DNA from 4 places in the Kitasatospora sp. NPDC048540 genome. Region 1 is predicted to be linked to each of the others. Evidence: riboswitches for the same ligand, from Rfam matches in the RefSeq annotation. Region 1 holds a riboswitch; each other region holds the start of a gene.
The links. A riboswitch is a leader RNA that binds a small molecule or an ion and turns the genes downstream of it on or off. The one in region 1 is predicted to bind cyclic di-AMP.
Positions count from the first base shown of each region.

Region 1 (7,600 bases):
TGTGCGGGGCCTGCGCGCCGGTGCCCCGGCCTCCACCCTACGGGGTGAGGACCGGGGCACCGGTACAGCGGGCGACCGTGTTCGCGGCAGCTGCGCTCGTTACGCGTTACTCCGCGGAGCGGCTGTGCTTGTTACTCCGCGGAGCGGCTGTGCTTGATTACTCCGCGGCGCGGAAGCGGGGGAACGCGCCCCGGCCCGCGTACTCGGCGGCGTCGTCGAGGATCTCCTCGATGCGCAGCAGCTGGTTGTACTTGGCGACGCGCTCGGAGCGGGCCGGGGCGCCGGTCTTGATCTGGCCGCAGTTGGTGGCGACGGCGAGGTCGGCGATGGTGACGTCCTCGGTCTCACCGGAGCGGTGCGACATCATGCAGCGGTAGCCGTTGCGCTGGGCCAGCTCGACGGCGTCCAGGGTCTCGGTGAGCGAGCCGATCTGGTTGACCTTCACCAGCAGCGCGTTGGCGGTGCCGGTCTCGATGCCGCGGCGCAGACGCTCCGGGTTGGTGACGAACAGGTCGTCACCGACCAGCTGGACCTTGTCGCCGAGCTTCTCGGTCATGGCCTTCCAGCCGTCCCAGTCCGACTCGTCCAGCGGGTCCTCGATGGAGACCAGCGGGTACGCGGCGACCAGCTCGGCGTAGTAGTCGATGAGCTCGGCGGAGGAGATCGCCTTGCCCTCGAAGGTGTAGGCGCCGTCGTTGTGGAACTCGGAGGAGGCGACGTCCAGTGCGAGCGCGACGTCCTTGCCCGGGGTGTAGCCGGCCTTCTTGATGGCCTCGACGATGAGGTCGAGCGCCTCGCGGTTGGAGTCCAGGTTCGGCGCGAAGCCGCCCTCGTCGCCGAGGCCGGTGGACAGGCCGCGCTCCTTCAGCACGCCCTTGAGCGTGTGGTAGACCTCGACGCCCCAGCGGACGGCCTCGGAGAAGGACTCCGCGCCGATCGGGGCGATCATGAACTCCTGGATGTCGACGTTGGAGTCCGCGTGCGACCCGCCGTTGAGGATGTTCATCATCGGAACGGGCAGCACGTGCGCGTTCGGGCCGCCGAGGTAGCGGAACAGCGGGAGGTCGGAGGCCTCGGAGGCGGCGTGCGCCACGGCGAGGGAGACGCCGAGGATCGCGTTGGCGCCGAGCGAGGACTTGTCCGGGGTGGCGTCCAGGTCGAGCATGGCCTGGTCGATCAGGCGCTGCTCGGTGGCGTCGTAGCCGACCAGCTCCGGGCCGATCTGCTCGATGACGGCCAGGACGGCCTTCTCGACACCCTTGCCGAAGTAGCGGTTCTTGTCACCGTCCCGCAGCTCCAGCGCCTCGAAGGCACCGGTGGAGGCGCCGGACGGGACGGCGGCGCGGCCCGTGCTCCCGTCGTCGAGCCCGACCTCGACCTCGACCGTGGGGTTGCCGCGCGAGTCGAGAATCTCACGGGCTACGACGACATCAATGGACGGCACGAGGCATCTCCTTGCGGAAGCGGGATGTGTTGTCGTTACGACCAGAGCCTAACCGCACCCGGAGCCGGGGCCGCGCAGACCTCGGCACCGTCTCACCGTGTGGCCCGGCTACTCGCCGGTAGTTCACCTGAATGCCCGCAAACCAGGCCGTACCTGCCGAACCGTCGCCGGGACGGCCTGGCCGCGCCGGGCCCGGGTCAGCCCAGCCGCAGGACCTGGCCGGGCTCGATCAGGTCCGGGTCGGCGCCGATCACGGCCCGGTTGGCGTGGTAGAGCTGCTCCCAGCCGCCCGCCAGCCGCTGGGCCTCGGCGATGGCGGACAGGGTGTCACCGGGGCCGACGGTGTACTCGCCGCCCTGGTCGTCGGGGGCCTCGGAGGACGGCTCGGAGGCGCGCTCGACCGGCGGGGCGGCGGCGCTGCGGGACGAGGGGTCGGCGTCCGCCTGCTGGTGCGGGCCGCCCTTGGCCAGCCCGGCCCGGCGGGAGCAGACCGGCCAGGCGCCGGGGCCCTGGGCGGCCAGCACCCGTTCGGCGACGGCGATCTGCTGGCTCTTGGTGGCCTGGTGGGCCTGGGCGGCGTACTTCACGCCGCCGAACGAGCGCCAGGTGTCGGAGGTGAACTGCAGTCCGCCGTAGAAGCCGTTGCCGGTGTTGATGCTCCAGTTGCCGCCGCTCTCGCACTGGGCGACCTTCTCCCAGGTGGAGACGGGGGCTGCGGTCGCGCCCTGGGCGGCGAGCAGTGGCAGTGCCAGACCGACCCCGGCCACGCCTGCTGCGGCGATGGCCTTCTCGGCCCGGTTCCAACGACGGTGACGGCCCGTACCGGTGAAGAGCATGTGGATTCCCTCTCCGCACGCCTGCGAGGTGAGCTGTCGGGTTCGGACCGGGAGGTGGTGGCCCGGCCGTCTCGGCGGGGCGGGAACGAGTGCTCCTGCCCGCGTCGGCGGCTTCACCCCTAGCCGTCGGGGGGCGACGGCGCAAACCTGGGTCCCCCGCCCCTGTCCTGGTTCTGGTCGGCTTCCCGGGGCGCGGGGACAGGATTCGGCGTTCCGCGTCCGGGGCCCGCGACTGCGAGCTTCCCGGAGGTTAGGCAGACGTATGTGCCAATCACAAGCTCATATCGCCGCCATCACGGAGAAATTACGAACCGTCAAAGATCGCCCACCAACCGTCCCTATATGTCCGAGTTGATAGTCATTCGGACGGCGAGAAAATCACCGTCCGACACGCGGACCGACACACCGTCAGGGGTGTGCCGAGAACGCCACCGGCAGCTCGCGCAGCCCCCGCATGATCAGTCCGCCGCGCCAGCGCAGGCTCTCCGGTTCGGCCGCCAGGGTGAGGTCGGGGAGCCGGGTCAGCAGGGTGGCGATGGCCAGCTGTCCTTCCAGCCGGGCCAGCGGCGCCCCGATGCAGTAGTGGATGCCGTGGCCGAAACCCAGGTGGGGGTTGTCCTTGCGGGCCAGGTCGAGGGTGTTCTCGGCGGCGAAGCGGGCCGGGTCCCGGTCGGCGGCGGCCAGCACCACCAGCACCGGGTCGCCGACCGGGATGTCCACCCCGCCGATGGTCAGCGGACGGGTCGCGAACCGCCAGGTGGCCAGCTCCACCGGTCCGTCGTAGCGGAGCAGTTCCTCCACCCCGGTGGCCAGCAGCTCCCGCTCACCGCGTGCCACCGAGTCCTGCAGCAGGGTGCGCTGGGCGGGGTTGCGCAGCAGCGCGTACAGGCCGTTGCCGATCAGGTTGACGGTGGTCTCGAAGCCGGCGAAGAGCAGGATGAAGGCCATCGCCGCGGCCTCGTTCTCGGTCAGGTGCTCACCGTGGTCACTGGCCCTGATCAGCCCGGAGATCAGGTCGTCGCCGAGGTCGGCGCGCTTGCGGTGGATGAGTTCCAGCAGGTACGAGCGCATCTTCTTGACCGCCCGGGCCACTCCGCCGCGCGGGCCGCGGCCGTGCCGGATCATCATCCCGGCCCAGTCCCGGAAGTCGTCCTGGTCCTCGGGCGGTACGCCGAGCAGGTCGCAGATCGCGTAGATGGGGAGCGGGAAGGCGAACTCGTGGATCAGGTCGGCCGAGCCGCGGGCCGCGAAGTCGTCGATCAGCCGATCGGTGAGGTGCTGCACCCGCGGCTCGAACTCGGCGACCCGGCGCGGGGTGAAGGCCTTGGAGACCAGGCGGCGCAGCCGGGTGTGGTCCGGCGGGTCGATGTTCAGCAGGTGGGTCATCAGGTCGGCCTGGCGCTCGCCCGGGATGCCGACCCGGCCGCTGCGGTGCGCCTGCCCGCTGTGGTGCGCCGGGTTCTTGGACAGCCGGCCGTCCGCGAGCGCCTGCCGGGCGTCCGCGTAGCGCGTCACCAGCCAGGCGTCCACGCCGCTGGGGAGCGTGGTGCGGTGCACGGGGGCGTGCTCGCGCAGCCAGGCGTACGCGGGGTAGGGGTCGGCGGCGAACTCCCACGTGAAGAGCTCCGGCTGGGTGGACTCGACTGGTTCCGGCATGGCACGACCGTAACCTTTGCCTGCGCGGGCGTGAGTCTGGTCACCTGGCGGGTAATCCCTGTTGCGGAGGGTCGCCGCGTGTCTACGATCCTCCGACAGCCATGTGTGGGCCGCGGTGCGGTGCGGCCCGCGGCGGTTTCGCTCAAGGAGGAGCAGGCCATGCGAGTAGCCGGGGCAGTGGTGGTCATCGCGGTGCTCGGCGGAGGTTCGGGGGCGGGTCTCGCCCGCCGGTTCGCCGCCGCGGGCGCGGCCGGGCTGCTGATCGCGGATCTCCACCCCGGCGTCGCCGAGGACCTCGCCGCCGAGCTGGACCGGCCGGGCTGCCCGGTGGTCGGGGTGAGTGCGGACGTCCACCAGCCCAGCGACGTCGCCGCGCTGGTGGAGACCGCCCGCAAGCACCTGGGTCCGATCGACCTGTTCGCGGTGGCCGGACCGGACGGCGAGCGGATCGTGGCGCTCGCCGACCTGCCCGACCACCTCGACCCGCTGGCCGAGCTGCTCGCGCTGGTCGGCGAGGCGATCAGCGAGGTCGTGCCGGCCCAGCGTCGGGCGCCGGCCGGGAGCGGGACTGCCGTGGCAGCGCCGGGGCGCTGAGCGGCAGGTACCGTTCGGGCGGCCCGGCCGGGCTCTCGCCCGGCTCCGGCGACAGCCGGACCAGCAGCACGTACAGCAGTGCCGCGGCGCCGAAGGAGACCGGCAGGCTGAGGTCGACGCCCGCGGTCAGTTCGGCCAGCGGGCCGACGTACAGCGGGTTGTTGACCCAGAGCACGCCGAGCACCGCGCCGGTGAGGAAGGCCGCCGCCGCCCGGGGGTTGAGCCCCCGGGTGTACCAGTAGCGGCCCGCCGGGGCGTCGGCCGGGGCGAGCTCGGCCGGCCGGTAACGGCCCCGGCGCAGCAGGTAGCCGGCCGTCAGCACGGCCGCCCACGGCGCCACCGCGGTGAGCAGCAGCGAGACGAACGCGGACATCGAGTCCATCGCGTCGTACACCACCGCGCCGAGGTACAGGGCCAGGATCGAGGGCACCGCCACGGCGAGCGTGGCGGCGGCCCGTGAGGTGCGCCAGAACAGCGAGTTGACGGACAGCCCGGCCGCGTAGAGGCACAGGCCGCCCTGCGGGAGGGTGCCGACCAGGCCGAACACCACGATCACCGGGACGCTCCAGCCCGGTACGGCGTCGGTCAGGCCCTGCAGCCAGAGCGGGTCGGTGGGGAAGAAGGTCGTCACGTACGCGCCGACCAGCAGGGCGGCGACGCAGGTGAGGAACATGCTGCCGCCGGCCCACCACAGCACCGGCCGGTCGCCGCGGCGCCCGGACATGTAGCGGCTGTAGTCGCCCTGGAAGGTGGCGTACGAGAGCGGTGCGGCCGCCGAGGAGGTGGCCGCCAGCAGCCAGGTGGTGCCCTGGCTGCCGAGGACCAGGTCCCCGCCGCCGTAGCCCGGGTCGAACCCGGGTACCAGCACGACGACCAGGAACAGCAGCATCAGGCCGCCGAGCACGGCGGTCGCCTTGTAGGTGCGGACCAGGGCGTTGTGCCCGAGGGCGGCGACCAGGACCACCGCCACCGCGGCCGCGGGCATCGCCAGTGCCAGCGGGCCGCGGCCGACCGGGGTGCCGAGCAGTTCGTGGGCGGCGACCATGACAGCGGTGCCGCCGGTCCAGACCGAGATGGCGAAGAAGCCGATCGCCACCGCGATGGTGATCACGTTGCCCAGCGCCCGGCCGCGGACGCCGAAGTGCGCGCCGCTGGCCATCGGGTCGTTGAGCCCGGTCCGCAGGCCGAACCGGACCAGCGGGAGCACCATCAGGGTGCCGACCGCAACCCCGGCCAGGATCGCGGTGCAGGCGGCCCACCAGCCCAGGCCGTAGCTGACCGGCAGCGCGCCGAGCACGACGGTGCCGAAGCAGAACTGGGCGGAGGACCAGATCCAGCCGAACTCGCCGGGCCCGGAGGTCCGTTCGGACTCGGGGATGGGGTCGATGCCGTGCTGCTCGACCTGGGGGCCGCGGGTGGCGGCCCCCAGGTCGGACAGTTCACGGCGGTCCGCCGTCACCTCGCCCCGCCGGCCAGCGCGGCGGCCTCGTCGGTGCCGTCCGAGCCGTCCGCGACCACCGCGACCACCCTGAGCGGGTCGCAGGCCGGTCCGGCGGTGCGCCGGCCCGAGTCGAGGTCGAAGGTCGAGCTGTGCAGCGGGCAGCGGATGCGCAGGTTGCGCTCGTCCACGTACCCGAACAGCAGCCGGCCCTTGCGGTGCGGGCAGGAGGCCTGGACCAGGACCCGGCGGCCGGACAGCTCCACCAGGACCAGTTCCTCGGTGACCTGCCGGATCCGGGTGGGGGTGTCGGTGCTCATCGCACCGCCCCCGTCCGGGCCAGCGTGATCGCGGCCTCGTTGGCCTCGGCGACGATCGCGCTGGTGAGCGTGACGCCGGCCCAGACCTTGGCGAGGTCGGCGCCGGCCTCCTCGTCGTAGGCCTTGATCGCGCCGCGCATCTGGCGGCTGTGGTACTGGTCGATGTACAGGTGCTCGGTGAAGTACTGGTGGTGCTCGATGCCGAGCCGCTTGGCCGCCTGGGCGAAGCCCTGGAAGCCGTACAGCACGCTGGCCTCGAAGTAGGCGTAGGCGCCGAGGAAGTACTCCGGCGACTCGGCCCGTGCGGCCAGCCAGTGGAAGAGGTTGACGTAGGCGAGGCCGGCGGCTCCGGTCCCGTCGATGTAGTCGTCCAGGTCCAGGGACATCCCGAGTTCGGTGAGCAGGTCCCGGTACAGCTGGGAGTGGGCCTGGTCCTCGTTGCCGCAGCCGAGTTCGTCGATCAGCACCCGGAAGACGGCCATCCCCGCGCGGTACGGCAGCCGGGGCACCACCGGCAGCAGCGGCTGGGACTCGATCAGGCCATCGACCGCGAACTGCCCGACCACCGCCTTGAACTCCTCCAGGGTGGCGGACAGCGCCAGGTAGTCCTGGCTGGCCGGGATGTCCGCCTGCTCGGCCGCGTGCAGTTCGCCGAGCGCCTTGACCAGGTCGGCCAGCGATCCGAACTCCGGCGCCGCGGCGACGTGTTCGGCAGCCAGCCGGCCGATCCAGGCGTCCTCGGCGGCCCGCATCCAGCCGTACTCCTCGGCGCTTGGCAGCCGGCGGTTCAGCCGGAACAGCCTGCGCTGGTCCCGGAGTCCGGCGTCGGCCTCGGTCTCCAGGGCGGCGGTCACCGCTCCGCCACCACGTCCGGGAAGGCGATGACCTCGCGGCGGTGCAGCTCCTCCTTGACGTAGCGGTACCAGTCGTCGCGGAAGATGCCGTAGCGCTCGCAGGCCTCGTCGACCTTCTTCTGCACGTCGGGCGCGGGGTCGACCAGGACCGCGTTGCACAGCGCGGGGTCCAGGTTGGCCAGCGGGCCGACCATGCCGGCGATGCCGGGGACGTCGGAGAGCAGGTTCTCCCAGCCCTCGAAGACCGGGATGGAGAGCGCGGCGGCCGCCTGCCGGGTGTACTCGGCGGAGCCGCTGGACTCCTTGATCCCGACGATGCCCGGGAGTTCGCAGATCCGCAGCAGGGTGGCCAGCTCGATCTTGTTCCCGGAGACCGCCTCCTCGTTGTAGAGGAAGAGCGGGATGTCCACCGCCTCGCGGATCCGCCGGTAGTGGAGGTAGATCTCCTCCTGCGTGAT
Region 1 is NZ_JBEZIR010000128.1:6,855-14,454, forward strand. It holds gene eno (phosphopyruvate hydratase) at 158-1,444, opposite strand; gene AB0D08_RS33515 (transglycosylase family protein) at 1,642-2,280, opposite strand; cyclic di-AMP (ydaO/yuaA leader) riboswitch at 2,285-2,469, opposite strand; gene AB0D08_RS33520 (cytochrome P450) at 2,689-3,936, opposite strand; gene AB0D08_RS33525 (SDR family NAD(P)-dependent oxidoreductase) at 4,096-4,530, shown strand; gene AB0D08_RS33530 (cytosine permease) at 4,457-5,989, opposite strand; gene AB0D08_RS33535 (Rieske (2Fe-2S) protein) at 5,986-6,288, opposite strand; gene AB0D08_RS33540 (iron-containing redox enzyme family protein) at 6,285-7,142, opposite strand; gene AB0D08_RS33545 (dihydrodipicolinate synthase family protein) at 7,139-7,600, opposite strand, start outside.

Region 2 (7,600 bases), on a different contig from region 1:
CACTGGTCGAGGTCAGCCGCACCCGGTTGGCGCCGGCGTCCACCGCGGCGGTCACCGTGGCGGTGGCCCAGTCGTCCCAGGTCCCGGTGGACGGGAAGGACCGGGCGGCCGATACCACCGTCCCGTTGACGGCCACGTCGCCGTGCCGGTCGACCGAACTGCCGATCACGTTGTCCCCGTTGACGAAGCCCGTGCCCGAGTAGCCGCGGTGGTCGGACGCCACCGCGCCGAGCGTGACGGTCGCGGACTCGGCCTCGTACCGGGTGGCGGCGGCCGAGGCCGTCGGCGCGGCGCCGACCGTGGTGGCCGTCAGGAGGGCGGCGGCGGCCATTGCGGCGCCGATGCTGTGCAGGTGCTTCATCGGGGACTCCTCGGCCCTGGTGCCGGACGACGGTCCCGGTGGACCGGTACGGGGTCCGCGCGGCGGCGGGGCCGGCTGCGGTGGGAGATCTGCACGGGTGGTCGGTCCTTCGGGTCAGCGGAGTTCGATCCGGTCGAGGTTGGGGCCGCCGGCCGCGCCGGTGGCGGTGAGCCGGACCGTGTTGGTGCCCGCCCGGAGGGCGACCGGCAGGGAGGTGGCGGCCCAGGTGTCCCAGTCGGCGGTGGGCGGGAAGGACACCGCGGCGGCCCGCGCGCCGTTGACGGTGACGTCCATCGGGCGGCCGGCGGCGGTGCCGTTGGCGTAGCGCACGGTCAGCGTGGCGCTCGCCGCGGCGGCCGAGTGCAGGGTCCACTCGGCGTGGCTGCCGGCGGCGTCGGACAGGTTGACGAAGCCGGCGCCGGTGTAGCCGCGGTGCCCGGTGTCCAGGACGCCCTGCGAGAGCCGGGCCTCCTCGGCCCGGTAGACGCCGCTCGACCCGGACACCAGCTGGTAACCGCGCATCGAGGTGGTGAGCAGGTGGCAGTCGCGCAGGGATCCGGAAGTGTCGCCGAGCGAACGGTAGATCCCCCACTTGGGCCGTACCCGGTCGGCGAGGAAGGTGTCGACGCCGGTCCTGGTCACGTCCGTCACCACGGCGCCCGCGCTGCGCAGGATCCAGCGCACCGAACCGGACGTCCCGTCGCCGACCCTGACCTGGAGGTCGACGTCGATCCAGCGGTCGTGCAGCGGCTCGAGCGGGGTCCGGCCGACCAGGACCCCGGCGACGGGCAGTTGGAGTTCGACGGTCGGGGTGCCGGAGACCCGGCGCAGCGACTGGACCAGGATCGGCGAGGTGCCGTCCCCGGGCTGCTTGAGCTGCATGATGTGGGTGAAGGAGGTGGTCGCCCGCAGCGAGCCGGGGATGAACAGGGCGTAGGCGGCGCGCCAGGTCTGGCCGGGCTTCCACTCCAGGAAGGAGCCGGGGCCGGTCCGCATGCCGGTCACCTCCTGGCGCTGGCGGTCCGTCATGGAGTCGCGGTCGACCAGGTGCATGTCCCAGCGGAAGGCGTCGCCCTCGGTGCGGATGTGCGGGTGTCCGGCGGGGTGCGAGCCGGCCCGGTCGTCCTCGACGGTCTCGAAGGCGGCGAGGCCGTCGGCCGCGGCCGAGGGCGACCAGCGCAGGTGCCAGGAGTCGACCGAGAGGCCGGACCCGGCGGCGGCCGGGGCGGTGGGCGGTGGGCCCGGGGCGGCGGCCCGGGCGGTGGACGGTAGCGCGGCGGCGGCGCCGGCGAGGGCCGCGCCGAGGACGGACCTGCGTGAGAGCGTGCTCATCTCTCTCCTCACAGCGGGGGTGGGGGTCCGGGAGTGCACAGCGCTCGGCCTGGGCTCCCCGGGGGAGGAGGGGCCTGAGTACCGTTCAGAATCGACGCCTGAACGAGCACGGTCAATGACTTCGGTTAGGAAAGTTTCCCAATCATTCGAGGAGCGGCCCGCGCGGGGCCCGCCGACCGTGCGTCACCGAACCTCCGTTGCAGGTCGCGGACGGTTCCGGCACGCGCCGCATGCGGTTCCCGCCGAGGGCCCCGAAGTCAACCGTGATGATTGTGTGATGCTCGGTATGCAGGCTTGTTATTGAGGTGTTGATCCCTCTAATCTCCCAGGCAGCCCGCCGCTGCGGGCGCCCGGAACGCGGCACGCCCAACCCTGCCCACCGCGCCACCGGGACGACCGGACACCCTGGGCAGGGGCGGGGGACCCAGGTTATTGCGCCGACCCCCATCGGCTCGGGGTGAAGCCGCGCCCGACGCGCGGCCGGGCCACCTCCCGGCCCGAACCCGACAGCTCACCTCGCAGGCGTGCGGAGAGGGATAACTGATGGTGTTTTCGGGTTCCGGGCGTCACCGCCGTCCCACCCAGGCCGACCGGGCCGTCGCGGCCGCCGGCGTCGCCGGGGTCGGCCTCGCGCTCCCGCTGCTCACCGCGACCGGCGCGCACGCGGCACCGGCCGTCGCGCCGGACACCTGGCAGGCGGTCGCCCAGTGCCAGACCGACGGGGACTGGCACGGCAACCCCGGCACCGGAACGTACGGCGGCCTCGGTCTGACCCTGCGGACCTGGGCCGCGTACGGCGGCGACGAGTTCGCCGCGCAGCCCGACCACGCCACCCCGCAGCAGCAGATCATCGTGGCCGAGCGCCTGCTCGCGGCCCGCGGCTCCAGCCTGTGGCCCACCTGCGGCCCGGCGGCCGGCCTGCCCGCCCCGGTGGTCGACACCCCGCCCGCCGCCGACCCGGGCGTGCCCAGCCTCGACGCGTCCACCCCGGTCCGGGGCGACGGCGGGTACGTCCCGCACTTCGTGCTGCCGTACCTGGAACCCTCCGCGACCCCCGCCGTCCCCGGAACCACCGGGACCACCGGTGAGCTGCCGCCCGCCGCCCCGGCCCAGCCCGGCGGCCTGCCGACCGACCTGCCCGGCACCACGGTGCCCGGCACCACCCCGGTCGACCCCACCACGGCCGCCCCGGTCACCCCGGCCCCGGGCACCACCCCGGCGCCCGGCACCGGTGCCACCACCCCCACCACCTCGCCGAGCCCGGACGCCACCACCACCCCCGCCACCGGCCTGCCGGTGCCGGGCGCCTCCGGCACCACCGCGCCCGCCACCACCGGGCAGCCGGCCACGCCGGACCCGGCCGCGACGGCGACGGCGACGGCGACGGCGACGACGGCCGCCACCGCAGCAGCCACCACCACGCCCGCGGCCACCGCACCGGCGCCCGCGACCACCTACACCGTCGCCCCGGGCGACACCCTCTCCACCATCTCCAACAGCCTGACGCTGGGCGGCTGGCAGCACCTCTACGAGAGCAACTCCCCCACGGTCGGCACCAACCCCGACCTGATCCACCCCGGCCAGGTGCTCAACCTCCCCTGACCGGCCGGGACCGGCCCCGGCCGGCCCCACCCGAACCCCGCACCGGACCACCGGGCACGGGCCTGGCAGACTGCTGCCGACGGCCCGTGCCCGAACGATCCCAGCCGAGGTTCCATGCAGTCCCTGCTCGCCGGCTTCGCCCCGATCTGGGTGCTCACCGCCGTCGGCCTGCTGATCGCCCGGACCGGCCTGCTCGGGGAGCAGGCCGAGGCGGTGCTCGGCCGGTTCGTCTTCCATGTGGCCATGCCCGCCGCACTGTTCACCATGCTCGCCGGGGCCCGCCCGGCCGGCCTGGTGGGCGCCGCGATGCTGGCCTTCGCCGCGGGCACGGTGCTCACCGCCGGGCTGGGCTTCCTGGCGGGCCGGGTGCTGTTCCGCCGGGCCCCGGCCGACCGGGCGATCAGCGGGATGGCGGCGGGCTACGTCAACTCGGCCAACCTCGGCATCCCGGTGGCCGTCCAGGTGCTCGGTGACGCCTCGTTCGTGGCCCAGATCCTGCTGTTCCAGGTCCTGCTGGTGTCCCCGGTGATCCTCGCCCTGCTCGACGCGGGCACCGCGCCGGCCCGCGCGGCGGCCGGCTCCGGGACGGCGGCGCCCGGCCCGCTGCGGCGGCTGCTCACCATGCCGGTCCGCAACCCGGTCATCCTGGCCTCCGCCCTCGGTGTGCTGGTCTCCGCCGCGGGGTGGCGGCTGCCGCCGTTCCTGGCCCGGCCCGGCGAACTGCTCGGCGCGGCGGCGGTCCCGACCGCGCTGCTCACCCTCGGCATGTCGCTGCACGGCCGCCGGGCCGGGGCCGGCCCCGGGCTGCGGGCCGAGGTCGGCGTGGCCGTGGCCCTGAAGACGCTGGTCCAGCCGCTGGTCGCGCTGGCGGTCGGCGGCCCGCTGCTGCACCTGCCCCGCCATCAACTGCTGGCCGTGGTGCTCTGCTCGGCGCTGCCGACCGCCCAGAACGCCTTCGTCTACGCCCGCGAGTACGGGCTGAGCACGGCCGTGGCCCGCGACTCGGTGCTGTCCTCGACGCTGGTATCGATGGGCACGCTCTCCCTGGTGTACCTGGCCCTCGGTCCGACGCACTGAGCCGGACTCCCGGCGGACTGCGGCAACCTGCCGTCTTGACGAAACCATGACACTGACGGACCATCATGCTGGCGCGCGCCGCACCTCCTCCCCTGTTCCGTCCCTACGGATCCCCCACCGGAGGACAGTCATGCGACTGCCCAGTCGAGGGAAGCCCGCCGCGGCCACCGCCGTCCTGCTGGCCCTCGCCCTCGCGTCACCGCTCACCACCCAGGCCGCCGCGCACCCGGTTCCCGCCGGGTCCGCCGTCGGCGCGGACACCGCCCGGCAGTACGTCCTCGACGGCCCGCGGACCGTCGCCGAGCGCACCGCCATCGCCGCCACCGGCGCCTCCGTCGACGCCGTCCGCAGCGACTCCGTGGTGGTCACCGCCACCGCCGCCGAAGCCGGCCGGCTGCGGGCGCTCGGCTGGTCCGCCACCCTGCTGCCCGGCCCGCAGGACGGCGCCGACGGCGCCCAGGAGTCGGCGGGCGCCGCCCTGTACGACTTCCCGTCCGCGGACTCCGGCTACCACAACTACGCCGAGGCCACCGCCGACATCGACGCCGTGGTCGCCGCCCACCCCGACATCATGAGCAAGCGCGTCATCGGCACCTCGTACGAGGGCCGGGCGATCGTCGCGATCAAGATCAGCGACAACGTCGGCACCGACGAGAACGAGCCCGAGGTGCTGTTCACCGCCCACCAGCACGCCCGCGAGCACCTCACCGTCGAGATGGCGCTCTACCTGCTGCACGAGTTCGGCGACAAGTACGCCACCGACAGCCGGATCGCGAACGCCGTCAACAGCCGCGAGATCTGGGTGGTCCCGGACCTCAACCCCGACGGCGGCGAGTACGACATCGCCACCGGCCGCTACCGCAGCTGGCGCAAGGACCGCCAGCCCAACCCCGGCAGCAGCAGCGCCGGTACCGACCTCAACCGGAACTGGAACTACAAGTGGGGCTGCTGCGGCGGCTCCTCCGGCTCCACCTCCAGCGAGACGTACCGGGGCAGCGCGGCGGAGTCCGCCAAGGAGACCAAGGTGGTCGCCGACTTCGTGCGCAGCCGGGTGGTCGGCGGCAAGCAGCAGATCACCGCGGCGATCGACTTCCACACCTACAGCCAGCTGGTGCTCTGGCCGTTCGGCTGGACCACCGCCAACACCACCACGGGCATGACCGCCGACGAGTACAACACCTTCGCCACCCTCGGCCGCACCATGGCCGGCACCAACGGCTACACCCCCGAGCAGTCCAGCGACCTGTACATCACCGACGGGGCGATCGACGACTGGCTGTGGGGCACCCAGCGGGTCTTCGCGTACACCTTCGAGATGTACCCGGGCCCGAACGGCAGCAGCGGCTTCTACCCGCCCGACGAGGTGATCGGACGGGAGACCAGCCGCAACCGGGAGGCCGTGCTGCGGCTGGTGGAGACCGCCGACTGCGTGTACCGGGCGATCGGCAAGCAGCAGCAGTACTGCGGCATCGCGACCTGAGCGGCGCCGCTCCGGACGGGCCCGCGCAGGGCCCGCCCGGAGCGGCAGACCGTCAGGAGCGCACCGGGCGCCGGGCCGGCTGGTCGCGGTCGCCGAACAGCCGGTGGTAGGCGGCCAGGTGGCGCGGGTCGGCCAGCAGGAACGGCAGGTCGGTCGGCACCATGTGGCGGATCACCAGCATCGGCAGCGGGCTGCGCAGCGGCCGGAAGTCGGGGTTCCACAGGCCCGGCTGGTCCGGCGGCAGGTCGTGGAACTGGCCCAGCATCAGGCCGTCCTCGACGAAGGCGGTCTTCAGCTCCAGCTGGGTGCGGTCGACGAGTTCGGGAGCCTCGGCGGTCGGCAGGTCGGGGAAGACGATCAGGATGGTGGTGAACTGCGCCCGGACGCCGCCGGGCGGCGCCAGCCGCAGGAACCAGTCCCGGTACAGCGCGACGGCCTCCGCCACCTCCCCGCGGTCCTCGGGCCGCCCCGGCCACAGGGCCAGGTGGAACCGCCCGTCGCGCAGCGAGGCGCCGACGAACGGACAGACCGGGCCGGTGCGGCCGAGTTCCGGGTGCGGCGCGGTCAGGTACGCCCGGGCCCAGCCGAGCACACCGCGCAGTGCGTCCGCGTACCGGCGGGCGTGCGGCGGCAGCCCGGCGGCGGGCGGCTCCAGGTCGGCGGCGGTGAACAGGGCGTGCTCGGGTCTGCCGGGGTGGGTGAGCATCAGGAGTCCCGCGGGTCGGCCGGGCGGGCGCCGGTCGGCCGCCCGGAGTCCGGAAGTGAGTCGTCGGCCTCGCGCAGCGGCCGGTACCCGTAGCCCGCGGCGGTCCAGGCCAGTGCGGCGAGGCCGGTGAGGACCACGACGGCGGCCATGCCGCGTCCCGGGCCGGTGCCGAGGACGGCGCCGATCAGGGTGCCGGGCAGGGTGGCGGGGTCGCGTAGCAGCGGTTCGAAGACGTGGTCGGTGAGCGGGCCGGTGACCAGGTAGCCGAGCGGCATCACCAGCCGGGCCAGCATCAGGCAGGTGGCGAGTACCCGGCCCTGCAGGTCGAGGCCGACCTTGAGCTGGACCAGGGCCAGCCAGTGGGCGTTGATCAGGGCCGCGCAGACACCGATGCCGAACATGCCGGCGGTCGGGAAGAACGCGGTCGGGCGCAGGCCGATCACCACCGCGGAGGCGGCGAACAGCCCGACGAAGGCGATCATGCCGGCGGCCCGGCGGCGGGTGCCGCCCCAGAGCGCCATCAGGGCGCTGCCGGCCAGCAGTCCGGCGCCCTGGGCGGCCAGCACCATGCCGAGGGTGGCGGGTGAGCCGAAGGCCAGGACCAGCGGGGTGACCAGGACCGTTACCACGCCACCGAGCGCGTTGGCGACGGCGAAGAAGACGGCGAGGGCGATCAGGCCGCGGCGGCGGGCCAGGAAGCGCCATCCCTCGGTGATCTCCCGCAGCAGCGGCCCGTCCCGGCGGACGAAGCCGAGATCGGGGAAGCGGACCACCAGCAGGGTGGTGAGCGAGATCGCGAACGAGGCCACGTCCAGCCACACCACGGTGGCCAGGCCGACGGCCACCGCCAGTGCGCCGCCGAGGAGTTGGGCGAACAGGGTGCCGGTGGCGGTGCCCAGTCCGACCACGCCGTTGGCCTGGCCCAGGTAGCGCTTGGGAGTGAGCTGGGTGACGGCCGCGAGGTAGGCGGGCTGCCGGAAGGCGGTGGCGACGGCCCCCACGATCACCACCGCGTACAGCTGCCACAGCCGCAGTGACCCGG
Region 2 is NZ_JBEZIR010000008.1:57,702-65,301, reverse strand. It holds gene AB0D08_RS05910 (PQQ-dependent sugar dehydrogenase) at 1-361, opposite strand, end outside; gene AB0D08_RS05905 (carbohydrate-binding protein) at 476-883, opposite strand; partial or broken gene AB0D08_RS05900 (hypothetical protein) at 863-1,693, opposite strand; cyclic di-AMP (ydaO/yuaA leader) riboswitch at 2,078-2,232, shown strand; gene AB0D08_RS05895 (transglycosylase family protein) at 2,237-3,295, shown strand; gene AB0D08_RS05890 (AEC family transporter) at 3,410-4,372, shown strand; gene AB0D08_RS05885 (M14 family metallopeptidase) at 4,503-5,852, shown strand; gene AB0D08_RS05880 (DUF6875 domain-containing protein) at 5,905-6,558, opposite strand; gene AB0D08_RS05875 (amino acid adenylation domain-containing protein) at 6,558-7,600, opposite strand, start outside.
Region 2: it holds a riboswitch for cyclic di-AMP, as region 1 does, so the genes downstream of both, AB0D08_RS05895 (transglycosylase family protein) here and AB0D08_RS33515 (transglycosylase family protein) in region 1, are expected to answer to the same signal.

Region 3 (7,600 bases), on a different contig from region 1:
AGCCCGCCGCGGACCCGGCGCTTCCCGGCACGGACCCGGCGGTTCCCGGCACGGACGGCAGCACGCCCTCGGCCGGGACCGCGGCCGACGAGGCGCCCGGGGCGGCCGAGGCAACCGAGCACCTGGACCGCCCGCTGCCCGAGGGTGTCCGCCGCCGGGTGGTCGGCCTGGCGGCCGACGCGCTCGGCGGCATCCCCGCCGCCGACCTGCCCGCCTCGCTGCGCCAGTACGCGAAGTTCACCCCCGCCCGGCGGGCCAAGTACGCCGGGACCGCGCTGGCCGCCGCGCTGGAGGCGGACCCGGTGTTCCGGCTGCGGATAGCCGACCGCCTCCGCCTCGGCCAGCCCGACCTGGTGCGGTCCCTGGAGTCGGGCACCGTGCCCGGCGCGGCCGACCCGATGGACGTGGCCGCCGGCGCCTACCTGCTGCGGACGGCCGGCTGGACCCGGGTGGTCGTGGAGGCCGGCGAGGAGGTCGAGCGGGCCGGGGCCGAGGGCGCCGCCGCGGAGGCCGCCCGGCTGGTCGAGAAGCTCCAGGAGGAGCTGTCCGAGGTGCGCGCCACCGCCCGGGCCGACCTGGAGCGCCAGCGGGCCGAGTCGGAGGGCGTCCGCAAGGAGGCCGAGTCGCTGCGCAAGCGGGTCCGCAGCCTGGAGAGCGACACCCGGCGGGCGCAGGCCGAGAGCCGCAAGCTGCACGGTGAGCTGGAGGCGCTGCGGGCGGCCGGGACGACCGAGCGCAGCGCGGCCGAGAGCGAGGCGCGCCGGCTGAAGCATCGGATCACTGAGCTGGAGGCCGCCGTCGAGGCCGGCCGCCGCTCCGCGCGCGAGGGCCGCAGTGTGGAGGACATGCGGCTGCGGCTGCTGCTGGACACCGTGCTGCAGTCCGCGCAGGGACTGCAGCGGGAGTTGGCGCTGCCGGTCGCGCAGCTGCGCCCGGCGGACCTGGTGGACGCGGTGGCCCCGGTCTCCGCCTCGCCGAACGACGTGGCCAGGCGCGGGCTGGCCGAGGACGACCCGGCGCTGCTGGACCAGCTGCTGGCGATCCCGCAGGTCCACCTGGTGGTGGACGGTTACAACGTGACCAAGTCCGGCTACCCGGCGCTGCCGCTGGAGCAGCAGCGGATGCGGCTGCTCGGCGGGCTGGCGATGCTGGCGCAGCGCACCCAGGCCGAGGTGACCTGCGTGTTCGACGGGCAGGACCTGGACGTTCCGGTGATGATGGCGCCGCCGCGGGGCGTGCGGGTGCGGTTCAGCCGGACCGGGGAGACCGCGGACGAGCTGATCCGCCGCCTGGTCCGGGCGGAGCCGCAAGGGCGTCCGGTGGTGGTGGTGTCCACCGACAAGGAGGTCGCGGAGGGCGTGCGCAAGGCCGGTGCGCGCCCGGTGGCCTCGGTCCTGCTGCTGAACCGGCTGGCCCGGGCGTAGCGTCCCCTTCCGGTGGGTGCGAGGGCTCCCGGGCGGGTGTCCGGGGGCTCCCGGGCGTCAATCGGGCTGAGCGCCCGTCACCCGTGCGTGGCCGGGATGTGTCGGCGGCGTGAACGGCCCTGGCGGGTAGGAAGTTCGTTCCGATAGGGGAGTGGCGCCGGAGCTTGATCTTCACTAGGGTCTGGCGTCAAACCTATATTCCGGACTTTCGCTCGTTCGGGTGAGTCCAGCAGGAAGAAGGAGCTACCCCCTTGGCCTCCCACCGCCGTCCTAAGCAGCCGAGCCGTGCGCGGGTGACCGTGCTGACCGCTGCCGCAGCGACCGCGGTCGCCCTGTCCGCCCAGGTCAGCGCCCACGCGGCGCCCGCCAAGCCGAACAAGGACGAGGTCAAGGCACAGGTCGACAAGCTGCTCGACGAGCAGGAGCAGGCCGCCGAGCGCTACAACGGCGCCAAGGAGCGGGCCGACCAGCTGCGCAAGCAGGCCGACCAGCTCCAGGACCAGGTCGCCCGCGGCCAGGGCCAGATGACCGAGCTGGCCGCCGGGCTGGCCGCGGTGGCCGGGCAGGAGTACCGCTCCGGCGGCGTGGACCCGTCGATGCAGCTGATGCTCTCCGCGGACCCGGACGGCTACCTCGCCCAGGCCTCCAGCTTCGAGCAGGCCGCCAGCACCCAGGCGGACACCCTGAAGTCGCTGAAGGACCAGCAGCGCCGGCTGGACCAGCAGAAGCAGGAGGCCGCGACCGTCCTCGCCGAGCTGGACCGCTCCACCCAGGCGCTGAACGACGCCAAGGCCGAGGTGCAGTCCAAGCTCCAGGACGCGCAGAAGCTGCTCAACCAGCTGAGCGCCGCCGACCGGGCCGCCGTGCTCGGTGACAAGGCCTCCCGCAGCGACTCCCGGTTCGACCTCAGCAACCTTCCCCCGGCCAGCGGTTACGCCGCGGCCGCGGTCGCGGCCGCGATGAGCAAGCAGGGTTCGCCGTACGTCTGGGGCGCCACCGGCCCGAGCAGCTTCGACTGCTCCGGCCTGATGGTCTGGGCCTACGCCAAGGCCGGCGTCTCGCTGCCGCGCACCTCGCAGAGCCAGGCCACGGTCGGCGTCAACGTCGGCACCAACATCGCCAACGCCCAGCCCGGCGACCTGGTCATCTACCACAGCGACGCGCACCACGTCGGGATGTACATCGGCAACGGCCTGGTGGTGCACGCCCCGCACACCGGTGACGTGGTGAAGGTGATGAAGGCCGACGCGATGCCGATCAAGACGATCCGCCGGGTCTGACTCCCTGTCCCATATCGGACATTCGGCGTCACTCGGGATCAACTGACGCCGCTACAGCTCTCCATGGACGCCCGGACGGGTCGAGATCGCGCTGTGATCTCCGACACGTCCGGGTGTCCCATTATCCGGCCATATTCGTAATACTTATCGGCCGAGCGTAGATGTACCGTCACTGTCGGTCGTAATCACAATCGAACTTAGCCAGAATTACGACTTTTTTCTGACAACGATTTGAACGGATCACGGATGGGTTACTAGGGTCATCCCACGGACCGCCGCCCAGTCGTCCATCCAACCCGGGTGGCAACGGTGGTCGCCGCCGAGTCCGAGACGCAGCTGGGCAGTTCGACTGCCCACGGGGAAGCCCCCGACGGGGGTCGCTGTCGATCGGAGCCGGGGAACCACGTTCCTCGGGGTGAATCGGCGCCAGGTCGGCCGCTGCGGCGGCGCGCGGAGGTTCGCGTGCCGGACGGGTGGCCGGTGAGGCGTCGTAGGGCGTCTCTTTCGGCCCGAACCCGTCAGCTCACCCGGTAGGCGGTGTGAGGGAGAAGGAGTCCGCCTTCGTGGCGTCCCATCGTCGTCCCAAGCCCGCCGGCCGGGCCCGTGTCTCGATCCTGACGGCTGCCGCCGCCACCGCGGTGGCGCTGTCCTCGCAGGCCGGCGCGCACGCCGACCCGGCCCCCAGCAAGGACCAGGTCAAGCAGCAGGTCGACACGCTCAACGAGCAGGCCGAGGTCAAGACCGAGGAGTACAACGCCGCGGTCGAGAAGGAGCAGGGGCTGCAGAAGCAGGTCTCCCAGCTCCAGGACCAGGTCGCGCGGCAGCAGGCCGAGGTGAGCACCATTCAGGGCAGCCTGGGTGAGATCGCCGCCGAGCAGTACCGCACCGGCGGGATCCCGCAGACCGTGCAGCTGATGCTCTCGGCCAGCCCGGACTCCTTCCTCGGCCAGGCCGGGGCGATGAACCAGGTCGGCAGCACCCAGGCCGACGTGCTGAAGTCCTTCAAGGGCGAGCAGGCCAAGCTCGACCAGCAGAAGGCCGAGGCCGAGCAGAAGCTCGCCGAGCTGGACTCCACCACCCAGCGGCTGAAGGCCGACAAGGAGGAGATCCAGGGCAAGCTGGCCCAGGCCCGGAATCTGCTCGACTCGCTCACCCAGAAGGAGCGCGACGAGCTCGCCGCGGCCGAGGCCAAGGCCGCCGCCGACGCGAAGGCCAAGGCGACCGGCGGTCAGAGCACCGAGCGGGCCTCCCGCGACGCGGCCCGCACCGACGTGGCCGTCAACGTGCCGGCCGGCTCGCACGCCGCCGCCGCCATCGCGGCCGCCCAGTCCAAGCTCGGTACGCCGTACTCCTACGGCGCGGCCGGCCCCGACAGCTTCGACTGCTCGGGCCTGATGAAGTGGGCCTACGCGCAGGCCGGCGTGTCGCTGCCGCGGACCTCGCAGGAGCAGCGCAGTGCCGGGACCAACGTCGGCACCAACATCGCCAACGCCCTGCCGGGCGACCTGATCATCTACAACAGCAGCGCCAGCCACGTCGCGCTGTACGTGGGCAACGGCCAGGTCATCCACGCCCCGCACACCGGTGCCGTGGTGCGCTACGAGACGGCGACCATGAGCCCGATCAACGCGATCGTCCGCCCCTGACGCGGTCCGTGCTGTTCGTCCGCCGGCCCGGCGCTCCCCGTGAGCGCCGGGCCGGCGTCGTCGTGCCCCGGGCCTGCGGGGCTTCGCGGCGTTGGGCCAGGTGTCCGATTAGTGGTCAAATATTCGCTACTGGAGGGGTTTGGACTAGATCGCCGTGACTCGCTAACGTCTGCCCCCGGACCTCCGCGAGGACGGCCGCCCCCGCCCGGGGCGGCGGCGGTGGCCCGGCCCGAGGAACGGGAGTCGCCGCAGCATGACCGTGCACCGCCGTCCCCAACTGCCGGGCGTCCGGCGGCTCGCCCGCGCGCTGGCCGTCACGGCCGCGACCACCACCGCCCTCGGTGTGACGGTCGCAGGCAGCGCCCGGGCGCTGCCCGGGCCGCCCGCCGAGCCGGTCGCCAAGCAGGACGTCAAGGCCCAGGTCGACCGGCTCTACGACGAGGCCGAGCAGGCCAGCCAGAGGTTCGAGGCCGCCCAGGAGTACCAGCAGCGGCTGCAGAGCGAGACCTCGGCCCTGCAGGACCAGGTCGCCACCGGCCAGGAGGACCTCAACCGGCTCCGGCAGGACCTCGCCGCACTGGCCGGCGCCGAGTACCGGGCCGGCGGGATGGACCCCGGCGTCCGGCTGATGCTCGACTCCGACCCCGACGCGTACCTGGCCGGGGCCAGGGCGCTGGACCAGGCCGCCCAGCGGCAGAACGACACCCTGCGCCTGGTGCTCGACCGCCAGCGCCGGCTCGACCAGCGCCGCTCCGAGGTCGGCGCCAAGCTCGCCGAGCTGGAGGAGGTCCGGCGCGCGCTGGCGCAGAGCAGGTCGGAGGTCCGCGGCCGGCTCGCCAAGGCCCAGCGGCTGCTGAACAGCCTCGGCTCCGCCGAGCGGGCCAGGATGGTCGCCGACGACGCCCGGGCCGCCGAGCAGCGCGCCACCCGCGGGACCGACCGGATCGACCTCGGCGACCAGCCGCCCTCCTCCGGCCGGGCCGCCGCCGCGCTGGCCGCCGCCGTGAGCAAGATCGGATCGCCGTACGTGTACGGGTCGACCGGGCCCCGTACGTTCGACTGCTCCGGTCTGATGTACTGGAGCTGGCGGCAGGCCGGAGTGACCCTGCCCCGCACCTCGCAGGCGCAGGCCTTCGCGGGGCAGCGGATCAGCCTCGGCGAAGCACGGCCCGGAGACCTCGTGATCTTCTACAACGACATGCACCACGTCGGCATGTACGCCGGCGGCGGCGTGGTCGTGCACGCGCCGTACCCGGGCGCCCGGGTCCGCTACGAGAGCGTCAACGCGATGCCCGTCTCCGGGGTGGTACGGGTCTGAGCGGCGCGCCGGAACAGCTGGTGACCAACCTGCCCCCGCGGTCCGGGGACGGGCGGCCCGTGCTGTCCCGGCGCGCCGCGCTGCTGCTGGCGGCCGGCGGCCTGGCCCAGCTCTCGCTGCCGCTGCTGCGGGCGGACGCCCGTCCCGCCGCGGCCGCCGCGCCGGGCGCCGCGCCGCTGCGCCCGGTGGTCGAGGATCTGCTCGCGCGCCGCGCGCAGGCCCTGATCGGGCTGGACCGGGCCGCGCTCGCGGCCGGGACGGCGCCCGCCGCGCAGCCGGATCAGCAGGCGGCACTGGACCGGCTCGCGCAGGTGCCGTTCGCCGCGTTGGCCTACCGGCTGACCGGCTTCACCGAGCCGCCGCCGGAGGCGGACCGGATCACCGTCACCGCCGAGCTCGACCACCGGCTGACCGGGCTGGACGACCACCCGGCGACGCTGACCCGGCGGCTGGCCCTGGTCCGGCTCGCCGACGGGTGGCGGCTGGCCGAGGACGGGCCGGTCGGCGCCCCCGCGCTGTGGGACCTCGGCACGGTCCGCGCGGTGCGCGGCGCGCACTGCCTGGTGCTCGGGCTCGCCGAGCAGGACCGGGTCGCCGAGCTGGCCGCCCGGGCGGACCGCGCGGTGCCGGACGTCGACGCGGTCTGGGGGGATGCCTGGGCCGGCCGGCTGCTGCTCGAACTCCCCGCCACCGAGGTCGACTTCGCCCGTGTGCTGGATGTCGCACCGGAGGCGTACCAGGGCATCGCCGCGGTCACGGTGGCCGCCGCGGGGGCGCCGGAGCACACCCCGGCGGACCGCATCGTGGTCAACCCGGAGGCGTACCGGGGCCTGAGCGAGCTGGGCCGGCGGGTGGTCGTCACGCACGAGGCCACCCACGTCGCCACCCGGGCCGACACCCACGCGTGGACCCCGATGTGGCTGTCCGAGGGCGTCGCCGACCACACCGCCTACCTGGGCACCGGGCGCACCGCCCGGCAGATCGCGCCGGCGCTGGCCCAGGACGTCGCGGCGGGCCGGGTGCCGACGGCGCTGCCGGCCGACGCCGCGTTCACGGCAGGCACCGAACGGATCGGGCAGGCGTACGAGCTGTCCTGGCTGGCCTGCGAGGTGCTGGCGCGGGAGTTCGGTGAGCGCGGCCTGGTCGGGTTCTACCAGGACTACGGCCGCACGGGTCGGCCCGCGTCCGGGGAGAGCCCGGACGCGGTGCTGGACCGGGTGCTGCGCGGGCGGCTGGGGATCGGCGCCGCCGACTTCACCAGGCTCTGGACGGCGGAGGCGGCCCGGCTGGCCTGACGGCCTGCGGTCCGGACGCTCAGGCGGTGGCCGGGGCCGCCGGGGCCGGGGCGAGGGCGGCGGCGAGCCGGTCCGGGCCGATCAGCGCGGTGTGGGTGCCCGCCGCCGTGCAGGCCCAGGCACCGGCCGCCGCACCCGCGCGCATGCACTCCTCCACCGGCCGGCCGGCCAGCCGGCGGCTGAGGAACCCGCTGACGAAGGCGTCGCCTGCGCCGTTGCTGTCGACCACCGGCCGTCCGGGGTCGGTGGCGGGGAAGTGCCGGACCTCGTCCCCCTCCCGGGTGAGCAGGTAGCTGCCGTCCGCGCCCGCCGTGGCCACCACCAGCTCGGCCCGGCCCTCGGCCAGCACCGCGCGCATCACCTCCTCGTGCCGGCCGCGGCAGCCCGCGGCGGACAGGAAGACCAGGTCGGCGCCGAGCGCGTAGTGGCGGTGGTGCGGGTTCACGCCGTCCCAGGCGTGCAGATCGGTCGAGCAGGTCGGGCCGAGCCGGTGGATGTCCGGGAAGAGGTCGCGGGTGACGCCCGTGATCGACAGGTGGACGTGCCGGGAGCGCTCCACCAGGGGCAGCCAGAACTCCCGGGGCAGCCGCAGGTCGGCCGGGTGCCGGGCGTCGTAGAAGGAGAGCCGCCGGCCCGC
Region 3 is NZ_JBEZIR010000001.1:251,935-259,534, forward strand. It holds gene AB0D08_RS01340 (NYN domain-containing protein) at 123-1,424, shown strand; gene AB0D08_RS01345 (C40 family peptidase) at 1,676-2,704, shown strand; cyclic di-AMP (ydaO/yuaA leader) riboswitch at 3,073-3,257, shown strand; gene AB0D08_RS01350 (NlpC/P60 family protein) at 3,268-4,350, shown strand; gene AB0D08_RS01355 (C40 family peptidase) at 4,604-5,668, shown strand; gene AB0D08_RS01360 (hypothetical protein) at 5,689-6,963, shown strand; gene AB0D08_RS01365 (PfkB family carbohydrate kinase) at 6,983-7,600, opposite strand, start outside.
Region 3: it holds a riboswitch for cyclic di-AMP, as region 1 does, so the genes downstream of both, AB0D08_RS01350 (NlpC/P60 family protein) here and AB0D08_RS33515 (transglycosylase family protein) in region 1, are expected to answer to the same signal.

Region 4 (7,600 bases), on a different contig from region 1:
ACCTCCGTACGGGGAGGGCGCCGAGCTGAGGGTGACCCGGAAGCCGTACTGCTCGGCCAGCCGGCCGACCGCCGCGAGCCCCAACTGCGGTACCTCGCCCAGCCGGGAGACCTCCAGGCTGCCGCCGCCCGCCAGCGCCGCGGCGGCCTTCTCCACCGCCTGCTCCGGCATGCCGACGCCGCAGTCGTCGATCTCCACCACCGCGCCGTTGTGCACCGACATCAGCGTCACGAACACCTGGGTGGACGGCGGCGAGTAGCGGGTGGCGTTGTCCAGCAGCTCGGCCACCGCGTGGATCAGCGCCTCGGCGGCCGCGCCGACCACGGCGGTCTCGATCCGGCTGCGCACCACCACCCGCTGGAACGGCAGGATGCGGGACTGCGCGCCGCGCACCACGTCCTCCAGGGCCACCGGCTCGGGCCAGTGCCGGCCCGCCCGGGCGCCGCAGAGCACCGCCAGCGTCTGTGCCAGCCGGGCCTGTTGGGCCGCCGCGTGGTCCGCCTTGAGCAGGCCGTCGAGCAGCGCCGGGTCGTCGTGGGTGCGCTCCATCTCGTCCAGCCCGGCCTGCTGGTCGTGCGCCATCACCAGGATCCGGCGGGCGACGCTCAGGAAGGCCCGCCGGGTGGCGGAGTTGAGGTCCTGCTCCTGCTGGACGGCGGCGTTCTCGGCCGAGCGGCGGTCGAGCGCCTCGGCCAGGTCGGCGCGTAGCCGGTCGAGCTCCCGGTCCTGGTCGGCGAGCCGACCGCGCAGGGTGACCGTGACGGCATGGAACCTCGCGGCGGCCACCAAGGCGAGGACGGCGAGGCCGCCGGCTGCTGCTCCGCACCACTGAGTCATCGTCACGCGGCGAAGTCTAGGGCGATGATCCTACGTTCGTGTGAACCGATCGGTCGTCAATTGAGCTTAATCAGTCAAACTTTCACAGGATGGTGGAATCCTCCAACTCCCCGACCTGGACGCATCGGTGCTGGTCGCCGACGAACTTGACGGCGTACACGGGGTGATCCGTCCGGCGCCCTCGCGCCGATGATCAGCCGGAACTGCTCCTCGCCCGGCATCCCCGTCACGACCACCCCGGGCCGCACCACCGCCGCCGGCGGCCCGGACGCACCCGGCGGCAGCGGCGCCACGCGCTCCGGCCGGGCGTCGCACTCGGTCACGGCCGCCGGGGGCACTCGGGCAGCCGCCCGGTCGGGGCGGAGGGCAGCTACTGGCCGTCCGACTCGCCGTACGGCTCCTGGGCGCGGGCCGGGACGGGCCGCAGCGCGCGCAGACCGCGGGCCACGGCGTACGCCCGGGCGAGGTGGCCGCCCGTGGTGGCGCCGGCCGCGGGGACGCCCGGACGGGCGGTCCCGGTCCGCTGGGCGGGGACCAGTCCGGCGGCGGTCCGGGAGGGCTCCACGGTCTGGGGCATCTGTCCACGTCCTCGGGGCGGCCGGAGCGCTGGGAGCGTCCGGGTACCCACCAAGTCTCACCCGCGGACTGTGACAGAACGGTCTCGAAACCCACCCGAAGCCATACCGGCGCCCGGTCGGCCACGGTCAGGAACCGGTCGCCCCAGGTCGGTTCCGGTCAGCGGCGGACGCGGGGCGGATCGGGCCCGGGGCCGGGCGGCGTTGGACAGCACGAGGGCCACCCGGTGGTCCGGGTGGCCCAGGAGCAGGTCGGAGGGTGCGGCCGGTCAGGCCTGGATCCCCGGCAGCCCGTCCAGGCCGTCCAGGTCGGGGCTGCCGCCTGAGACGGTGCCGAGAAGGTCGACCGGGACGTCGGGGGCGGTGATGGCGTCCGGGGTCGGGCCACGGTCGCCGGCGGGGGCCGCGTGCGCGCTGGGGGCGGTCAGGGAGGCCACCACACCGACGGCGAGGGAGGCGACGGCGAGCATGCTTCGCTTCTTCATGCCCTGCCCAACGCCCGACGGCCCCGCCAGGACACGGGTGGCCCAGCGCGGGGCGGGCTCAGCCGGCGGGGGCCTGGCCGGGCCAGTCCCGCAGCCCCGCCGTCAGGACGCCGGTCACCCGCTGCTGGGTCACCGTCAGGTCCTCCGCGAGCTGGAAGCCGCCGCCGGTGGTCAGCGAGGCGAAACCGTGCGCGACGGCGCGGACCGTGCGGGTCGCGTGCACCACCTCCGAGCCCGTCAGGCCGTAGCCGCGCAGTACCGCCATGACCGCCTCGACCAGCCGGGTCGCCGCCGCGGTCAGCGCGGGGTCGGCCGGGTCGGGCGCCTGCGGTATCGCCGCGTACCGCTCGGGGTGCTCGCGGGCGTAGCGGACGTACGCCGCCACCAGTGCCTCCACGGCCTCGTCGGTGCTGCGCCCGAGGGCGGCGGCGCCCAGCCGGTCGGCCAGTTCCTCGGTGACCCGGACCGCGATCAGCCGGCGCAGTTCGGTCAGGCCGCCGGGCACGTGCTTGTAGAGCGAAGGGGTGGCGACCTTGGCCCGGGCGGCGACGGCGGCGAGCGTGAGGGCATCGCCGCCCTGCTCGTCGAGCAGGGCCAGGGCGTGGTCCACGACGGCGGCGGGGGTGAGTCCGGCCCTGGGCATCAGGCGACCTCGTGCAGGAAGGGGAGCAGGGCATCGGCGGTGGCCTGCGGGAATCCCGCCATCGGGTAGTGGCCACCGCCGTCGATCATCACCTTACGGCCCTTCAGCGCGGCCGCCTGGCGGTCGGCCACCAGCTCGGGGTCCGGGAAGTCGACGTCCTTGGTGCCCATCAGCACCAGGGCCGGGCAGGTCACCGCGGCGGTCCAGCCGACCGGGGCGGAGTCGCCGGAGACGTAGCCCCGGGTGGCGGCCTTGCGGCCCGGCTCGCGCAGCATGGCGACCAGCCCGGCACGGTAGGCGTCGAAGTCGGCGGGGCGCTCGGTGGGGAAGTAGAGCTTCTGCGCGGCGCCCCACAGTGCGGGGAAGTGCACCAGGGCCGCGCCGAGCGTCTTGACCAGCGCCTTCTGGAAGGCGTTCGGCGGGAGGTTCTCGATGAAGGCGTCGATCAGCACGATCCCGGCCACCAGCTCGGGCCGGTCGCCGGCCACCTTGACCACGGTTGCGCCGGTGTAGGAGTTGCCGGCCAGGACGGCGCGCCCGATCCCGAGGTGGTCGAGCAGGGCGACCACGTCCGTGGCGATGGCGGCCGGGGAGTGGTCGGTGAAGCCGGTGGAGGAGTCGCCGAGGCCGCGCAGGTCCATGGTGATCACCCGGTGGCCGGCGGCGGTCAGCAGCGGGACCAGGTGCCGGTAGGTGGTGCGCCGGTCCAGCATGCCGGGCAGCAGCACGACCGGCACGGACCCGGCGGCGGTCCCGGCGGTGGTCCCGGCGGTGGTCCCGGTGGTGGGCCCGGCCGCCGAGTCGTCGAAGGCGATCCGGCCGCCGGGAACGGTGACGTACTGGGTGACGGTGGTGTTCATCGCTGCCTCCTGGGCTCCTCGACGGATGCCCGGCCGGTCCGGCGAGCTCCTGTGGCCATAAAGCTAATGCTAATAGCCTTAGCCGTCAAGGGTGCCACGGAGGCGTCCGCGGCCCTGGGGTAGCGTGCGGGTGATCACGGTCCCGGGTGCCGGCCCCGCCCGCCGGTTCGAGTGCCAGGAGGCGTCGTGCCCTTCATCAACGTCAAGCAGCTGTCCGGCCGGACCGACGAGCAGAACGCGGAGATCACCCGCGCGCTGACCGAGGCGTACGCCAGGGTGACCGGGGTGGACCCGGAGAAGATCTGGGTCGCGGTGGAGGAGATCCCGCCGACCCACTGGTCGGCCGGCGGCGAGACCTTCGCGGTGCGGAAGGCGAAGGAGTCCGAGGGCGCGTGACGCCCGTCCGGCCGGTCCGGCCGGGGGCGCGGGTTCAGGCGCCCTCGACCCGGAACGGGTCGTGCTCGGCGAGCAGCTTGTCCAGCCTGGCCTGGTCCACCCGGCTGGTCAGCTCGTCCGCCTCCTGGCGGTCGCGGATCACCTTCGCCAGCGTGAAGGCCGAGGTGATCTCGTACAGCAGGCCGACGGCGAGGAATCCGCGCATCCAGGCGTTGACCGGGAGATAGGCGATCCCGATCGCCAGGGCCGAGGTGGCGAGTGCGAAGGAGAGCACGGCCTGGCCGAAGTACGCCGCCGTGGTTCTGGTCTGCATCTTTGCGGTCATGCCGGTAGGTTCTCCAACTCGCCTTTCCGGCACATGAGTACGGATACTCAACCGGCCGGTAGCGGTCCGTCACCGCCGGCGGGCCGAATCCGGGTGAACCGCCCCGGGCGCCCGGTTCGGGTGCCAAAGTGTTGTCCAGGGCGCTTGGAATCATGGCCCTCATGGGATTAACTTTCGATAACGCAGCGCGGTACGAAACGCCGTAGCCAGACGGCACCGTGCGCCATCGCTCAATCCGCGGGCACGCCCTCACCGGGCGGGTCCGGGGAGCCGGGGAACCACGTTCCTTGGGGTGAATCGGCGGGGCCCAGGCCCGGCCGTAGGAGACCTTCCTGCTCCGAACCCGTCAGCTAACCCGGTCGGCGAGAGGGAAGGAAAGGAGCACGCCTCAGTGGCGTCGACGCACCCGCTCCAGGGCACGGCCGCAGGTACCCAGCTGCTCGACCACCCGGGGGACCGACCCCACCCGGTGGAGGGCCAGCCGGTGGACCTGGGCGCGGACGCCTCACGGCACCGGATGCCCCGTCAGGCCAGGAGCGGCGGACCGCTGCTCGGCGTCACCGCGATGACCGCGGCCCTCGGCGCCACCGGCTTCGGCGCCGCCACCCCCGCGCAGGCCGCGCCGGTGCCCGCACCCGCGGTCACGGCCGCCGACGCCGCCGGCGACGGCGCCCCGTCCGCCGCCGACCCGGGCCTCGCGCTCGCCGCCCGGATCCAGCAGCAGGCCGACGGCCGCGCCGCCGCCGAGCAGGAGGACGCCCGGCTCGCCGCCGCCCAGGACGCCGAGGCCAAGCGGGCCGCCCAGCTCGCCGCGTACGAGACCGCCGCCCCGCAGCAGACCCCGCAGCAGCCTGCCCCCGCCGCCGCCCCGCAGCCGGACGTCCGGTCCGGCGCCCCGCTCGTCCTCCCGGTCACCGGCTACACCCTGACCGCGCACTACGGGCAGTCCGGCTCCTACTGGGCGCACCTGCACACCGGCCTGGACTTCGCCGCCCGCACCGGCGCACCGGTCGGCGCGGTCGCCGCCGGCACCGTCACCTCGGCGGGCTGGTCCGGCCCGCACGGCTACCGGGTGATCCAGACGCTGCCCGACGGCACCGAGATCTGGTACTGCCACCTCTCCCGGATCGCCACCGCCGAGGGCGAGGTGGCCCCCGGCACGGTGCTCGGCGCGGTCGGCGCCACCGGCACCGTCACCGGACCGCACCTGCACCTGGAGGTCCGCCCCGGCGGCGGCGCCCCCGTCGACCCGCTGGCCTGGATGCAGGCGCACGGCCTCAACCCGTAGGCCACCGCCTCAGCCGGTGGGCCACCGCCTCAACCGGTGGGCCACCGCCTCAACCCGTGGGCCACCGCCTCAACCGGTGGGCCACTGCCCGGCATCGCCTTCGCCGTCGGCGTCGGCGGCCTCCTGCGCGGTCTCCTGCGCCGCGGCCTCGCGGGCCGCCAGGTACTCCTCGATCTCCTCGTTGCCGGGCTCCGGCGCCAGGTCCGGGTACTCCTCGACCAGCAGCGCCGGCAGCCCGGGCACCGTCCACTCGCCGTACAGCCGCAGCGCCTCGACGGCGACCGCGGCCTCGAAGCCGTCGAAGTCGCCCGCCAGCTCCTCGGGCATCGGGCGGCCGAGTGCCGTCAGTTCGGCCAGGTTGCGGTAGCTGCGCTGCATCAGGCCCTGCTCCAGCAGCAGCCGGGCGCCGTCGGTGGCCATCCCGATCATCAGCAGCCGGGTCGGTCCCCAGCCGCCGTCCCGCTCCTCCGGCTCCAGACCGGGCGCCGCCGCGTACACCGCCAGACGCTGCTCGGCCGTCAGCTCCCGGAAGGCGTCCAGCCAGCCGCGCACCGCGCCCGGATCGGCCGTGTCCACCCCGTCCGCGCGCAGCAGCAGGGCGTACAGCCGGGGCCAGGTCACCAGGTCGGACCGGCGCAGCAGCCCGCCCAGCACCTCACCCTGCCACTCGGCCTCCTCGCGCAGCCGCTCGTACCGCTTGGCGTTCAGCCGCCGGGCCGCCCGCTGGTGCTCGATCAGCGCCAGCACCGCGTCGCCGTACGCCTGCGCGCCGTACCCCTGCGCGCCGTCCGCCCGCGCGGACAGGTCCGGCTGCACGTACAGGTAGAGCCGCTCGTACAGCAGCTGCTCCAGCAGCGCCGAGCTCAGCTCCGGGTAGCCGTCGTGCATCCGGGCGCCGCTCAGCTCCAGCAGTGCCAGCACCGTCCGCAGCGCCTCCTCGGGCACGGCGGGCCGCCCGGCCTCGGCCGCGGCGGCGAGCAGGTCGGCGGCGCGGGTGTGCGGGATGAGCTGCAGATCTTCGTCATTCACGGACAAACCGTAGCCGGTGCCCCGCAGCCGCCCGGGTAGGGTCGGGCGCCATGGACCAGGTACGGCTGTCCGGCCCCCGGCTGACCCTGCGCGAGTACGCCCACACCCCGCAGGAGGTGGCGGCCCTGCACGCGGTCCTCGGTGACCCGCACACCGTCCGCCACCTCGCCTTCGAGCCGTACGGCTTCGAGGACTGCGCCGACCAGATCGAGCTGTACCTGGAGGAGGCCGAACGCGAGCCCCGCACCGTCTACCGCCTCGCGGTCCGCCGCCGCGCCGACGGCGAGGACGCGCCCGCCATCGGCACCGCCGCCCTCACCCTCGACGGCGACCGGGCGGCGCAGCTCGGCTTCGCGCTGCGCCGGGACACCTGGGGCCTGGGGTACGCCGGCGAGATCACCGGACTGCTCTGCCGGCTCGGCTTCGCCCGGCTCGGACTGCACCGGCTGGCCGCCCGCACCGATCCCGGCAACCTGGCCTGCGCCCGGGTGCTGACCAGGGCCGGATTCCACCGGGAGGGCCGGATCCGGCACGACCTGTGCCGGGCCGGCCGCTGGCTCGACTCCGACCAGTACTCGCTGCTGGAGCACGAGTGGCGGCCGGACCCCGGGGACCCCGCCCGCCCGGGGGGTGGGGAGAACCCCACCCCCGATCCGGCAGCGCACCGGATACCCCGCTGAGACCGGCTTTGGCACCGTAGGACCCGTGAGTACGGACGACGTCAAGGGGCCCGAGATGACCACCAGCACCGCCGCCTACGGCATCCGCGCCGACCGCCGGCCCGACCGCCGGCCCGACCATCGGCCGGCCTTCTGGAAGGCTCCGTTCAGTGCGGAGACCTACCGCGAGGTCGGGTTCGTCGTCACCGGGCTGCCGGTGGCGGTCATCGGCTTCGTCCTGGTCGTCACGCTGTTCGCGGTCGGGACGGGGCTGCTGGTCACCGCCGTCGGCCTGCCGCTGCTCGCACTGCTGATCACCTCCGCCCGCGGCCTCGGCGCGCTGGACCGCGAACGGCTGCGCACCCTGCTGGCCACCGAGGTCACCGCCCCCGCGCCGGTCCGGCCGTCCCGGCGCGGCTTCTGGGGCGCCGTCACCGCCCGGCTCGCCGACGCGGCGGGCTGGCGGGCGGTGCTGTACCAGGTGCTGATGTTCCCGTGGGCGG
Region 4 is NZ_JBEZIR010000006.1:380-7,979, reverse strand. It holds gene AB0D08_RS04705 (ATP-binding protein) at 1-837, opposite strand, end outside; gene AB0D08_RS04700 (hypothetical protein) at 1,208-1,414, opposite strand; gene AB0D08_RS04695 (hypothetical protein) at 1,682-1,897, opposite strand; gene AB0D08_RS04690 (TetR-like C-terminal domain-containing protein) at 1,956-2,540, opposite strand; gene AB0D08_RS04685 (alpha/beta hydrolase) at 2,540-3,400, opposite strand; gene AB0D08_RS04680 (4-oxalocrotonate tautomerase family protein) at 3,587-3,796, shown strand; gene AB0D08_RS04675 (YiaA/YiaB family inner membrane protein) at 3,831-4,121, opposite strand; cyclic di-AMP (ydaO/yuaA leader) riboswitch at 4,339-4,501, shown strand; gene AB0D08_RS04670 (M23 family metallopeptidase) at 4,513-5,409, shown strand; gene AB0D08_RS04665 (hypothetical protein) at 5,479-6,438, opposite strand; gene AB0D08_RS04660 (GNAT family N-acetyltransferase) at 6,489-7,118, shown strand; gene AB0D08_RS04655 (sensor domain-containing protein) at 7,144-7,600, shown strand, end outside.
Region 4: it holds a riboswitch for cyclic di-AMP, as region 1 does, so the genes downstream of both, AB0D08_RS04670 (M23 family metallopeptidase) here and AB0D08_RS33515 (transglycosylase family protein) in region 1, are expected to answer to the same signal.